DNA from 2 places in the Mucilaginibacter sp. CSA2-8R genome. Region 1 is predicted to be linked to the other one. Evidence: riboswitches for the same ligand, from Rfam matches in the RefSeq annotation. Region 1 holds a riboswitch; the other holds the start of a gene.
What was found. A riboswitch is a leader RNA that binds a small molecule or an ion and turns the genes downstream of it on or off. The one in region 1 is predicted to bind cobalamin.

Region 1 (7,073 bases):
ATGCGGCGGGTTTCGGTAAATGTGGCTAAGTCTACCACCGATAAGGTACGCTCGTAGTTGGGCGGACTATAGCCGCCCGAGTTAGCCACATACAAATTGTTATTGATAATGGCCATTTCCTCAGGCTGGCGGCCCACGGTAACCCGGCGTTCAATTTGCAGGCTGGCGGTGTCAATTTCGGCTACTATGCCGTTGGGTGCATTAGCATTACCAATGGCGCTCAGGTAGGCACTCACGTAAGCCTTGTTTTGCCGGAAGGTGATATATCGGCAGTTAAGCAAATCAATCTGCGTAATGCGTTTGCCGGTTTTGGCATTCAACACTTCTATTTTGTTAGAGTTGTTGACTACCACATACAGCTTGGAGCCGTAAACGGCCATGTCGTTACCCACATCGCCCAGGCCTTTGGTAACCTCGGGGTTAACCTGGTTGTAAATGTTTTTGCGGTATAGCCCGGTGGTGTAATTCACATAATCGAGCGTAGCTTTATTGGCATTAAAATTTCCCTCGTTTAATAAGTAAATACCTTTTACTACGCTGGCCGGGTTAGGGATAAACAGGGTGCTTACCTGCTCGGCTGTAGGCGGTGCATCTTTGCGGCACGATGTAGCCAGTAACCCAAGCAGCGCAAACGTTAAAAATATGTATCTGTTGAATGGTTTGTTCATGCGTTAAATGTTGATGCTGAATTTTAAACGGTAATTGCGCCCCGGCATCGGGAAGTTGTTAATAACGTCGTAATACTGGTTAAGCAGGTTATTTACCTCGGCCGCTATATTAAGCTGGTGCCCATGGTAAGCGGGCTGCCAAATCAGCGAGGCATCGTGCGTGTACCAGGGGGCTACATAGTTTTCGGGGATGTTGGCTTTTTGACTGTAACGCTGCCCGGTATAGATGTAGCTGTAATTGATGCTCCACCGTTGCCAAAGCAAACCAGCACGTGCCGAGCCGCTATGTATAGGGGTATAAGGAATTTGCCCGTTAGAAAAACTGCCTTCGCTTACGTCACGGGCTTGTTGGTAGGTATAACTTAGGGCGGTATTAAGCAGCACATTGTTATGCACGAGCCAGGTAAGCTGTGCGTTAGTTTCCATGCCCTTAATATTTACCCGGCCAATGTTTTCCATCACCCATCGGCGCAGGTTTTGCCCCGGCACAGCCAGTATTTTATTGCTAACCTGATTGTAATAGGCATCGTACTGCACACTAACTTGCCTTAATGCACCCTGGTTAAAGTATTTTTGATAGGTAAATCCGGCGTCGTATTGCCGCGAAAACTCGGGTTGTAAATCGGCGCTGCCCACAAAGGTGTAATACAACTCGTTAAAGGTAGGCAGGCGGTACAGGCTTTTATAAAAGCCGCGCAGTCTAAAGGTGCCTGTAGCCAATGGTTGCCACGATAACAGCAGCGCAGGCGTATACTTGTGCATAGGCCGGGCAGCATCAAATGCCTCGGTAGTTTCGGTAGCCCAAGTGCTCACCACATTGGCTTGCAGGGTAAACCGGGGCCAGTAAAACTGGGTAGCCAGTGCAGTGAGCCAGGTATTACGGGTAGGGTAGGCAAAGCGGTAAATATTGGCTCTTAAAGTATTGCGCTGATAATCGGCTGAGGCAGACACCATCCAGAATGAATTGATCTGAAAAAGATTGGCTGCAGAAAAATAGGCTTCCTTTTGATGATAGCGGCTGTCTGACAAGCCGCTCAGGGTTACAATCTCCGGGTCAAGGTAGCGCAGGTAATCGTCGGCATATTTTGCATGCAGCATCAGGCTGTATATTTTGCCGTTGAGGTGATAGGAGGATTGCACAAACGTGTTGCGGTCCCACTCGCGCTGGGTGTAATCAAACTTGTTAGCCACCACGGCGCCGGGTAGTCCCCGCTCGGAGTTGTAATGATAAATTTTTACATCCCATTGGCTGCTATCGCGCAAGTGGCCCTGCAAGCCGGCTTCGGCCCTAAAAGACTGAATGTCCGAATTGTTCCGGATGGCAGTCGTGTCGTACACGCCATTGGTATACCTGAATTTGTAACGCCCGTTAGCCTGCATAAATTCGGTGCTGATGCTGCCTGATACCTGGCCGCTTATTTTATGCTGCCACAAAAAAGTAGGGTTGATTAAGCCGAAAGACCCAATGCGAAACCCGGCTTTATAAGTGTTAGCACTGCCTGCACTAAACTCTGGTTGCCGTGCATTAAGGTAGATGGCGCTACCGGCAGCCAAGCCGCGTGCGGGTTGAAAAATGCTGCTTTTTTGCGCGTTATACAATTCCACGCTGCCCAGGTTGTCTAACGAGAACTTGCCTAAATCTACCTGGCCATTCTGGGCGTTGCCTAATTGTACTCCATCATAAAACACGGCCACCTGGCTACTGCCCAAGCTGCGCACATCTACCGTTTTAAGGCCACCAACGCCGCCGTAGTCTTTCAACTGCACGCCCGAAAAATAACGAATGGCATCTGCTACCGATAGGCTGTTGAGGCGCTGCAGAGCGGGGCCTTTCAGTATTTGGGCAGGGGTAGGCGAGGCGGCAGGCAGCGCACTGATTTTGGCTGTTATCTCAACGGGTTGTAACTGTTGGGTGCGCAGTGTATCTGTCGGCTTCTGTTGGGCACACACCGGCAGGGCATAGCCGGCTATCAACCACCCAAGGGCTGCTGCCAACTTTAAACGCCATAAAAAGCCATTACGCCAAGGCGTGTTAAGCTTCAATAATTTCATGTGTGATGTGAGTTTTAGCCCCACAGCAAACCGAAAATTGTACACTAAAAATGAAAAACACGAAAAGTATCTTCATTCAGCTTCAATCCGCGAAAGCTATGAATAAGTAAAGCTAAAGGCAGGTATTCTGACTTGTTCCCCTCGGCCCGTCTTCCCATACGCGTTGGCGTACAGTGACTAAAGATTGGGCTCCGGTTTTATAGAACTTACAGCTGCGGGACAGTTCCGGACTTACACCGGATTCCCTTTTAATCCCAGAATACGACGTTCCGGGAACCAAAAGCGCCGCAAAGGTAGTGTTTTGCAAGGCTAATGCGAAAATTTAATTGGGCAGTCTTAGATGGTCGGTTTGCGTTTCGCTAACCAAGTAGATTTGGATATTAATTTGGCCCAGCACGGCATAGGCGGCTATGATAGCTCAGAAGCCATACCGCGTCAGCAATATTGCTTGCTGGATAGAAAATACACCTATACCTACACTATGTGTTTAGCAGGCATGCCGGTAAACGGGCAATAATTTCCGGCTGAAACTTGCACAAGCGATGGCCAGCACTGTTAGCCATCTTTAAGCCCTGTAAAATCATTAATAATGTTTAAAATACTTGGGTCAATCATTTTACAGGACTTAACTATTTAAATATCTTTAATGCCTGATTAATTGATTTAAATGCATTACCGACCTGGCCTTCACATCCTGGCTGAATTTACCACTGTTCAGTCCTCTTTATTGCAAACCTCAATGGACTGCAAAGCTTTTTTCAATCAGCTGATTACCAAATACCAGCTGTATAACGTTGGCGAGGTCTACCACGATTTTCCGAGCGGGGGATTTACGGCAGTGATCTGTTTAACCGAGTCGCATTTGTCTATCCACACCTGGCCCGAGTACCAGATGGCTACCTTCGATGTTTTTTTATCGAATTACCAGAAAGATAATAGTGCTAAGGCTCGTGCTATTTACCAGGATACACTGGAGTTTTTTAAGGGTGCTGAAACCGGTAAGAGGGAAATTACACGATAATTATGGCTGCCGTAAAGTTACAAGCATTTCCCCCGGAGCAGCAGATTACCTGCCCCAAATGCAAGCACAACGTTACGCTGTACGACGCATCATCGTGCGATTACTTTGTTTGCAGCGTTTGCGATTCTTACATCAATTACTCCGAAAGCGGCTTTCACCTGGTGCATACCGTTGCCCCAAAGCCAAAGCTAAAACCACTCATACCTTTAGGTACTGAGGCTGAACTGAAAGGTTTGCCATATAAAGTTATAGGCTACCTGGAAAAGGTAGAGAACGGAACTAAGTACGCTTGGCGCGAGTATATGCTTTACAATTACACCAAGGGCTACGCATTTTTATCAGAGTACCAGGGCCAGTGGAATTTTATAGCCGGTATTGAGCATTTTCCTGAATTGGAAAAGGTTTATAGTGATGAGCATGGCGCCGAGTGTAACGGTATTGAGTATAGCTTGTTTAACAAATATACTCCTGTTATTACCGGCTTATTAGGCGAATACGACTGGAACGTACTGGACGAAAAAATACGCGCTTCAGAATTTATTGCGCCGCCCTATCTGCTGGTGAAAGAGCAAGACAAGAAAGCCCAATCGATAGTTAGCTGGTACAAAGGCGAATACATGGAGGCTCGCGAAATAGCCGATGCCTTTAAACTGCCATTAGCTAATTTTCCGCCTAAGCTTAGTGTGCAGCCCAATGAGCCGTCTGTGCACTACGCCCGCTGGAAGTCGATTGCCTGGATAACGCCTTTCATCGTCTTGCTGATGCTGGTGGTGGCCCTGGTGTTGAGTATTGATAGGCCAAGTGCAGTAATATTTGATGAGGTTTTACCGCTCACTACCGGCTCGCAAACCAGCAGCGACACCGCAAAAATAGTGTCGGGAATAATTGATACGGCCATCAGATTTGGTGTAACCAATAGTGCGCTAAACAACCAAAATAATAATCAGTACGTTGCCGATGCCGATAAAAATATCGAGTTTAAACCCATCAAAACACAGGCGTTTAAAGTAGATAACGCTACGCCGCTCGAGTTTGACATCAGTTCGGAAGTGGATAATAATTGGACCGAAGCAACCATTGTGCTGGTAAATGACAAAACCAACGAAACCTGGGAAGTGACCAAAAGCATCGAATATTACCATGGTTACGAGGATGGCGAAAACTGGTCGGAGGGCGATCAGAGGGCTAACGTGCTGCTATCGGGTATCCCCAAAGGCACTTATCATCTCAACGTTTATCCATCTGCGGGCAATAGGTTGGTGGCCAATATTAGAATTGTCATTACCGAAAACGTGATTTTGTGGCGCAATATCTTCATTACCCTTTTGTTTTTGTGCATGTACCCGCTTTATTGCTGGTTCCGCATGCAGCAATTTGAAAAGCAACGCTGGGCAAACAGCGATTACTCACCTTACGACACCGAAGACTAACCGCCATGAAATACGAGCAGATTAAACTCAATAAATTTTACATCATCATTGTCCTGGCCGTTGCCGGGTGGTTTACCTACGCTACCCTAAACGGCATTGCTTACTGGGAGAGTAGTAACGTAATTAAAAATACAGCGTATCACAGTACTGGCGGCCATCGCCATGTGGTGGGGTACGGTGCAGGCTTTAATCATAAATAAAAGCGTATGAATCAAAGGCTTCCTGTACTGCTGCTGGTTTCGGTATTTATTATAGCTACCTGCGGACTGATTTACGAACTGATTGCCGGCACACTGGCCAGTTACCTGTTAGGTGATTCGGTTACGCAATTTTCTACCATCATCGGTGTTTACTTGTTTTCGATGGGTATCGGGTCGTGGTTATCTAAATATTTCGATAAAAACCTGTTGTCCTGGTTTATTCAGATTGAAATTCTGGTGGGTTTGGTGGGTGGCACCAGTTCAACCATCCTGTTCATGGTTTTCGAGAGTGTCAGCGCATTCAGGCCGGTACTGTACGGCCTGGTATCGGTTACCGGCATACTGGTAGGGCTCGAAATTCCGTTGCTGATGCGCATCCTCAAAGACCGATACGAGTTTAAAGACCTGGTTTCTAAAGTTTTTACTTTCGATTATATCGGGGCGCTCATTGCATCGCTCGTATTTCCGCTTATACTTATTCCGTACCTGGGTTTGGTGCGTACAGCCTATTTATTTGGTATGCTCAATGTGGGTGTAGCTTTGCTGGTGTGCCTGGGGTTTTCCAAAGAAATTAGATCCATGCGGTACCTGCGGAGTGCCTCCATCATCAGCTTGGTGGCTCTGCTTGCTGGCTTTATACTGGCTGACACCATTACCAGTTTTGCCGAAAGCATGAATTATGCCGACACTATTATCTACTCTAAAAGCACACCTTACCAGCGCATTATATTAACCAAACGCGGCCGCGACTTGCGGCTGTTTTTAAACGGTAACCTGCAGTTTAGCTCGGTAGATGAATACCGTTACCACGAGGCGCTTATACACCCGGTGTTACAGGCTTTGCCGCAGGCGCAACACATATTGGTAATGGGCGGAGGCGATGGCCTGGCCGTGCGCGAAATACTCAAATATCCGCAGATCAAAAGCGTGACCCTGGTTGACTTGGATAAGGGCATGACCGAGCTTTTCCGCTCTAACGAAATGCTGCTGCGGCTTAACCAGCGTTCGCTGCTATCGCCGAAGGTAAAGGTAATTAGTGCCGATGCTTTTGCCTGGGCACGGATGCAGCAAACGCGTTACGATGCCATTATTATTGATTTTCCTGACCCGTCGAATTATTCGGTAGGTAAGCTTTATACCAACAAGTTTTATAGCATCATCAAGCGTTTGCTCTCGCCGCAGGGTATTATGGTAGTGCAGTCTACCTCGCCATTTGTGGCTCCTAAATCATACTGGACGGTCGAAAAAACGCTGCAATCTGTCGGTTTGCATACGGTGCCTTACCATAATTATGTGCCCTCGTTCGGCGAGTGGGGATACATCATGGCCATGTACAAGCCCAGTTACCAAATGCCCAACACGTATTTGCCCGGCTTGCGGTTTATGTCTAAAGGCACCTTACAGCAAATGCTGTACTTTCCGCGGGATATGGCCCGGTTGCCAGCCAGCGTAAACCGGCTTAATAACCAGATATTGGTAAAATATTTTGAAGATGAGTGGTCTACCGTTTTATAAGCGAGGCGGATTACTGAGCGGTATCAACCGCCGCTCGTTTTTGCTGCGCGCCGGTTTATCGGTAGGCGGGGTAATGCTGCAAAACTGCGTTCAAAAAGTAAGCGGTAACCAGCAGGCCTATAAACATATCAAAGTTCAACTGCGTGGCCCCAACCATAAGGCCGGGCACGTACTGCGCGACAAGCTC
Region 2 (7,073 bases), 1.8 Mb from region 1:
ACCCAAAACGTTTCACTGTAGAGTTTGATATCATTGTTGCTGCAGACAAAGTAAGTGATGTCGATCCTGTAATTTTCGGTTTTACTAATGACAATAGTGTCAGGGGATATATACAGCAGGATGGAGCCCATACTACGCTGCAATATTATAATAATGATGATATTGTTGTGGGTAATGCGCACGGCAAGTATTTATCTACCAATTTTGATTTAACTCCTTATAACAATCGTTCGATGCATGTTTCTATAATGGTGGATGGGGACCGGTTTGTGCTATATTTAGACAAAACTAAAATTACGGATACAGAATTATTTCTGCCATCCGAAACCAAAAATTTCTATCTGAGTGCCCCTTTGTCTTATCACAATGGTGCCAAAGTTTTGATTGGCAATCTTCGCATTGCCGGATTCAGAAAAGTATAAGTCCAGCTTTCAGCTTCAAAAATTATACTTATCGGAGAACTAAGACTGAATGTTATTTTAACACCGTGACTGTATTTATATTTTAGAATTACAAATTAGCGTTAAGCCTTCCTGACTTATGTGTTAACAAACCTGCAGCTTCTTAATTAGGGTTTATTTATCTTAAACAACCAACGTTGACAGATACGATTTTTATTCCCTGCGCATTCTGCGGCTTTAAAAATTGTGAGCAAAAGTTTTATAAAAGGGTTTAAGTGGATACTATCACGCATTGCTTAACAGCATTCCGCTATTTAGTTACCCGAATGCAGCATGGGAAATACCGCTTTGCCTTAACCTCACTGACGTGGATGCAACTCAAGGGATAAGGTTATTTCGATAAATAACTATCAAAGTCGTCTGACCACCAATTTTCAACATTGTGTTTGTTACAGAATGGTGCCATCTGCACATCACATAAAATTAAACGATTAATCGAGGGATCTATATAATAAGGCCCTGCGCCAATGAAGCCGGTACGACCGGTAACTAAGAAGAATATAAGCATATAGCTTTGTTCTGTAAACGCTTATGACGTTCTAAAAAGCATTACTAAGAATACGGTGGGCATTACGCCCGCCGTATCAAATATTGCCTTAAACGCTGATCTTTTCACGGGCTGCCTTAGCTGCGGCAACCATGTTTTCGAGTGCCGCTTTAGTCTCCGGCCATTTCCGGGTTTTCAAACCGCAATCCGGATTCACCCAAAGGTTTTGTGCTGGTAACAGGGCAGAAGCTTTAATTAAAAGTGACACCATTTCATCGGTTGTTGGTACCCGGGGCGAATGTATATCATATACGCCTGGGCCTATCTCATTCGGATATTTGAAATGGGCAAAAGCATGCAACAGCTCCATTTGTGAACGTGAGGTTTCAATGGTAATTACATCGGCGTCCATAGCTGCAATATGCTCAATAATCTGGTTAAATTCGCTGTAGCACATGTGGGTATGTATCTGCGTTTGGTCTTCAACACCACCAGCCGTAATGCGGAAGGCTTTTACCGCCCAGTCCAGATAGTGAGGGTGTTTGGCTTTGCGCAGGGGTAACCCTTCACGTATGGCTGCCTCATCAATCTGTATAATACCGATGCCTGCTTTTTCCAGCGCCAATACCTCATCACGTATTGCTAAGGCAATCTGGTTGGTGGTTATGTCGCGCGGCTGGTCATCGCGCACAAAAGACCATTGCAGTATAGTTACGGGTCCGGTCAGCATACCTTTCATTAGCTTTTTGGTCTGCGCGGCGGCAAAGGTAATCCAATGCACGGTCATGTCCTGCCGGCGGCTTACGTCGCCGTAAATCACCGGAGGCTTTACACAACGGCTGCCATAGCTTTGTACCCAGCCATTCTTAGTAAACAGAAAGCCGTCCAACTGCTCACCAAAATACTCCACCATATCATTACGTTCAAACTCTCCGTGCACCAGTACATCCAAACCAAGGTTTTCTTGCCAGCGTATCACCTCCACAGTCGCTTCCCTGATGGCTTTTTCGTATTGTTCAGGTGTCAGATCGCCCTTCTTTAACTTGGCACGCAATTGCCGAATGTCTTCTGTTTGAGGAAATGACCCAATAGTGGTGGTAGGGAAAGCCGGCAGACTAAAACGTTCATGATGCAATTGCTGGCGTACAGGAAATGGGCTTTTGCGCGAAGCATCAGCTTCCGTAATGGCTGCTACCTGGTCTTTAACGTTTTGCTTATGTACCTTAACAGACGTGCGGCGGCTAGCTATGGCCGCTTTGTTTGCAGCTAATAGCGTATGATCTCCTTGTGCAATCTGTTTTAGTTCAACTACCTCAAACAGCTTTTGCCTGGCAAAGGCCATCCAGTTCCTGATCTCCGGATCGATCGTGGTTTCCGCCTCCAGATCAATAGGGCTGTGCAACAAAGAGCATGATGGTGCAATGATGATGCGATCTGCACCTAATTTCGATATGGCTTTATTGATTAGGTTGATTGACTTTTCGTAGTCATTTTTCCAAATGTTACGGCCATCAATTAAACCCAAAGAAAGTGTCATATAGTTAGGGATAAATGCCAGCACTTCATCCAGTTGCTCAGGGGCACGCACCAAATCGATGTGCAGGGCAGCAACCGGTAGGTTAACCGCTAACTGTGTGTTATCAAGTAGCCCCTCAAAGTACGTCGCTATCAAAATTTTGATACCGCTTACACGATTGGCGATAGAGCGGTAAGCATATTCGAATGCCTCCTTCTCTATTTTTGACAAGTCGAGTGCAAGACAAGGTTCGTCCAGTTGTATCCAGGCAGCCCCTAATTGCTTAAGGCGATTGATGATCTCAACATACAGGGGTATCAGCTTTTTAATCAAATCAATGCGATCAAAATTTTCCTCTTTCTCTTTACCTAACAGCAGGTAACTCACCGGACCCAGTAACACCGGCTTAGCTTTTGCACCCAGTTGTTGTTGAGCGAGTGTGAATTCGCTAAAAATATTTTCTGAAAACAGCTTGAATTCCTGGTTGGCGCTAAACTCGGGTACAATATAATGGTAATTGGTATCCAGCCATTTAGTCATTTCCATAGCGGTTATATCCAAGTCACCCTTTTGATAACCGCGTGCCATAGCAAAGTATAAGTCGATCTCGCTATTGCCTTTAACGCCGGTAAGTACCTCGGCGTAACGTTTAGGTATGTTGCCTAACAGCAGGCTGGTATCCAGCACATGGTCATAAAAACTAAAATCATTGCACGGAATAAGGTCAATACCGGCCTCTAATTGGGTTTGCCAATTATCAGTTTTTATGGCTCGGGCCACTTGACTCAATTCGTCAAAGTTGATCTTTCCTGCCCAATATTGTTCACAGGCTTTTTTTAGTTGTCGCTGGCCACCAATGCGCGGGTAGCCAAGATTTTGAGTTAACATGTACTAAACTTTTTTTAATGGTTAATGATCATCATAATAAGTTCTTTATGTTTTTAAACTCTGCTATGCGAAGATGCCCTAGACTTGTGTTTATCGTAAAAACAAGACATAGATGTCCCATTGGCCTTTGTTATAGACCTCATACATAAACATTGATCTGACTTAAGCTTCTAATCGCGAAAGCATTGTCAATACAGATGGGGCAGGTATCCTGACTTGTAACAGTTCTCATCTTCCTTCCCGCTTTTGGCAGTGGACTAAATTGAAAAGAACTTGGGTATGTTACTTACAGTTGCGCGACAGTTCGTGATTCACACACAATTCCCTATTCATTTACCGCTAAGTAAAACCACATCCGATCGTTAAAAATTACAAAGAACATCACCTGCTCGTGGCAAGTGTAAAGTGCTGTGCAAATGTATAAATCAAGAGATTGAAACTTTTAACGCGCAAGTAATAGGTGAAATATGCTTAATGGATATTATAAAATAGAATTTTTATCTTTTAAGACCTTACATTTGTTGTGTAGAAAGCGATTTAAACTATGGATGCACTTGATGAGATTGATTTAAAGCTTTTAAGGATACTGGGAAATAACTCGAGTTTTACGGTAAAAGAACTTTCTGCTCAGGTAAACCTCTCTTCAACGCCGGTTCTTCAGCGGGTAAAAAGGTTGGAGAGCAGTGGATTTATTAAGAAGTATATCGCATTGCTCGATCCTGAAAAATTGAGTAACGGATTTATGGTGTTCTGTAATATTAAACTTAAACAGCACGACCGCAAGATAGGGCACCATTTTGTAGAAGATATTATGAGCATACATGAGGTTGTAGAATGTTATAATGTGTCGGGTGAGTACGATTTTTTGCTTAAGGTTTTTGCCAGAGATATGAAGCATTATCAGGATTTTGTATTTAATAAGCTGGGCTCTGTCGAGAGTATAGGAAGCACCCACAGCACCTTCGTGATGGCAGAGATCAAGAATATGCATAATATTCATGTCTTTTAAATTTGAAAATAAGTCACCGTACACTATTTGATGAAGTATAGCCTGGAAAAAAACCTGCAGTCGGGATCAGGTATCTGTTGCAAGAGGTGAGTAATGAAGGCATAGGACGCTCAGAATTCCTTCGGCTGCAGAGTTAGTGAGAGATACAGACAGCCCTAAATCAACGTTTCCCTAAATAAACGTCTGATGCCTGCCGCTGAGGTTTATGACAAGCTCAATGCTCAACAGGCTAACGCTCTGGCTGTGGCGCAGTTTGTTCAGTATGAATGGAACACATCATGATGACGGTAGAATACAATCAAGTGAATGTGACCATGATTGGCAACACCGCATTTCGATATTAAACATCCTAAGAGCTTATTAAGCTCTTAGGATGTTTAATGGCTACTCATTCACCCCAAATAATACACCGTATGTTACTGGTGAATTAATAAAGTTACAGCTTTTGAACAGGCGTTGGTTGACGGTTTGATGCAACCAACTGTTATTAAGATACTACAGTTTATTCACCGGAGCAGAAAAGATTTTATGCTCCAGTGAATTTGGGTTTGCAAAACCTCAAATCAATGCATCTATAAAATTCAGCTTCTTTACAACTTTGTGAACGGCTTAACCTGTATTTTGAAACTTTATGGATGTTTCCGTTTCACTTTGCCTGCCTGTTGCTTTGAAGCTCCATCTTTGCATTGCCGTAAGCCGTGTTGATAAAAGCTCGCAAGACTTCAGCAGGTAATAGCAAACTGTTTGCCCTGCTGTAGCGCGCTATCTGTGTACCGCAGAACTCTCCTTTCAGATTAAAAACAGGACCACCGCACTGTTCAGGTTTTAGCACTGCATCGTTAGTGTAGACATGCGTAAAGCCGTCCCGGCGTCTACTTTTACCGCCCGCAAAGTGCTCGGCAGGGTGGCTGGAACTTGTTAGTGGGGGATAGGTCAACAGCAGGGCAAAGTGCAGTTCCTGGTTTTCCCGCTTAATGTGCAGACTGACTGTATCTCCGGGCCAGTACGTTGACATTGCTGTTGCGTAAGCTGTAGCGCTATCAATATGGGTTAAGCCAACTTGATTAACTACGTCTCCTGTTTTAATACCAGCCAGTGCCGCCGGTGAGCCGGGGCGAACAAAATATATTTTTGCCGGCTTGCTGCTTTTAGCAGCGGTGGCTCCCGAAAAACCGGCACTGCTCACTTTAGGCAATTCAGTGTCGGCGCTGCCTAAAATACTTACCGCTGCTGCAGTGTCAACCTGCGGAGAGATCAGAAATGCGCCTGGTGTCATAGCTGCCATTATATTGGCATCAAACTGTTTAAATGTAATGCCGCCATTGATTGGTGACGAAGGATGCAGTAAAACCAGATCATTTGTTTTATCCCGAAAACCTACTTTAGCACGCACTCTTTTTTCAGGGGAAAAGATTACTATCACGGAGTCATCAACCATAGAGCTCTTAGAGATAATGACTGAAGTGCCCATTGTTTTTTCCAGGGGTGTTCCGCGAAGTGATATCACAGTTCCCAAAATTCGCCTCACCTTATTATTCGCCCTGCTTTCAATAGCTACGACGGCCGGTATTTGATTTGTAGTTTTAAAAGCAGCGATATCTTCCGGTTTCAGCACCGCATACGTTTTGAGCTTAGGTATTATTGCGGACGTTAGCGCGTTTTGCGGTGGCAAGGCATGGTAAGTGGTTGCTGTTAACAGCGCCTGCCAGTGCTTCATGTATACATCAACAGGTACGTCATAGTTATTTTTTTCTGATACTTCTATAGCGCTATGAATGCCGATAACATGTCCGTCAATATCAAAAAGCGGACCTCCGGAATCGCCCGGTTCCATGATGCAGCTTGATTTAATGAAGCCACGATCATTAAGTGGATCTGTTACTACACCAAGCCGCACCGTTGGCTTATCTAAGTTAAGGCTCTCCGGATAAGCAATACTGATACAAGCCGCATGCGGCTGTAATGATGCTGAGCTGCCAATTTCTGCAAACGGCCAGTTGCCTCGGGTCACAATTTTCATCAGGGCAACGTCTGGCCGGGTCTTATCTTCCGAAAGCTCTATTTTTCCTAAAGCAACGGCAATACAGTCACTGCCATCAGCAAACATAACCCGGTAAGTATTGGTTGGTGTTACCACATGCGCGGCGGTTAAGATGTAACTATCTTTAACCACCACGCCGCTAAACTGTGCGCTGTTACGCTGATGAAGCAAAGTATCATATCCCCAAATGCGTACACATGCCGGCCGAGCCTTTGCTACTGCATCTGTTATTTGTTGCTGTAACTGTATGGCTTCCTTGTGCTGTGCTATTACAACTACTGGCAATAACAGTGATATGAAAATGGTAACAAAGCCTTTTTGCCAGCCGTGGCCTTTTACCGGGCTGTAGCTTCTATTTATCCGGCAAAGCATTAATTGGCAAACATTGCAGCTAATTTCTTATTCAGTTCTTCGCCCCTTAAACCGGTGCTAAGCAGCTTCCCGTCTTTATCTACTAAAAATGTGGCCGGAATAGCAGATACCCCATACAAGCGGGCAACCGCATTGCTTTCGCCTTTAAGGTCGGATAGTTGTGGCCAGCTCATATTTTCTTGTTTAAGGGCCAGTAACCATTTTGATCTGCTGTTATCCAGAGACACTGATATAATTTCAAACCCCTTATCTTTATACTGTTTATACTGGTTAACAATATTTGGAACTTCCTGGCGGCA

Region 2: another riboswitch for cobalamin. It lies ahead of metE (5-methyltetrahydropteroyltriglutamate--homocysteine S-methyltransferase); the one in region 1 lies ahead of AAGR14_RS14685 (TonB-dependent receptor).

The regions. Positions count from the first base shown of each region.
Region 1 covers NZ_CP152389.1:3,419,150-3,426,222, reverse strand. The annotation lists gene AAGR14_RS14690 (DUF5074 domain-containing protein) at 1-668, opposite strand, end outside; gene AAGR14_RS14685 (TonB-dependent receptor) at 672-2,720, opposite strand; cobalamin riboswitch at 2,820-3,016, opposite strand; gene AAGR14_RS14680 (hypothetical protein) at 3,094-3,237, shown strand; gene AAGR14_RS14675 (S-adenosylmethionine decarboxylase) at 3,388-3,741, shown strand; gene AAGR14_RS14670 (DUF4178 domain-containing protein) at 3,744-5,171, shown strand; gene AAGR14_RS14665 (hypothetical protein) at 5,177-5,371, shown strand; gene AAGR14_RS14660 (polyamine aminopropyltransferase) at 5,378-6,886, shown strand; gene AAGR14_RS14655 (NAD(P)-binding protein) at 6,864-7,073, shown strand, end outside.
Region 2 covers NZ_CP152389.1:1,664,587-1,671,659, forward strand. The annotation lists gene AAGR14_RS07245 (hypothetical protein) at 1-422, shown strand, start outside; gene metE (5-methyltetrahydropteroyltriglutamate--homocysteine S-methyltransferase) at 1,058-3,352, opposite strand; cobalamin riboswitch at 3,536-3,721, opposite strand; gene AAGR14_RS07255 (Lrp/AsnC family transcriptional regulator) at 3,897-4,361, shown strand; gene AAGR14_RS07260 (trypsin-like peptidase domain-containing protein) at 5,008-6,687, opposite strand; gene AAGR14_RS07265 (TlpA disulfide reductase family protein) at 6,774-7,073, opposite strand, start outside.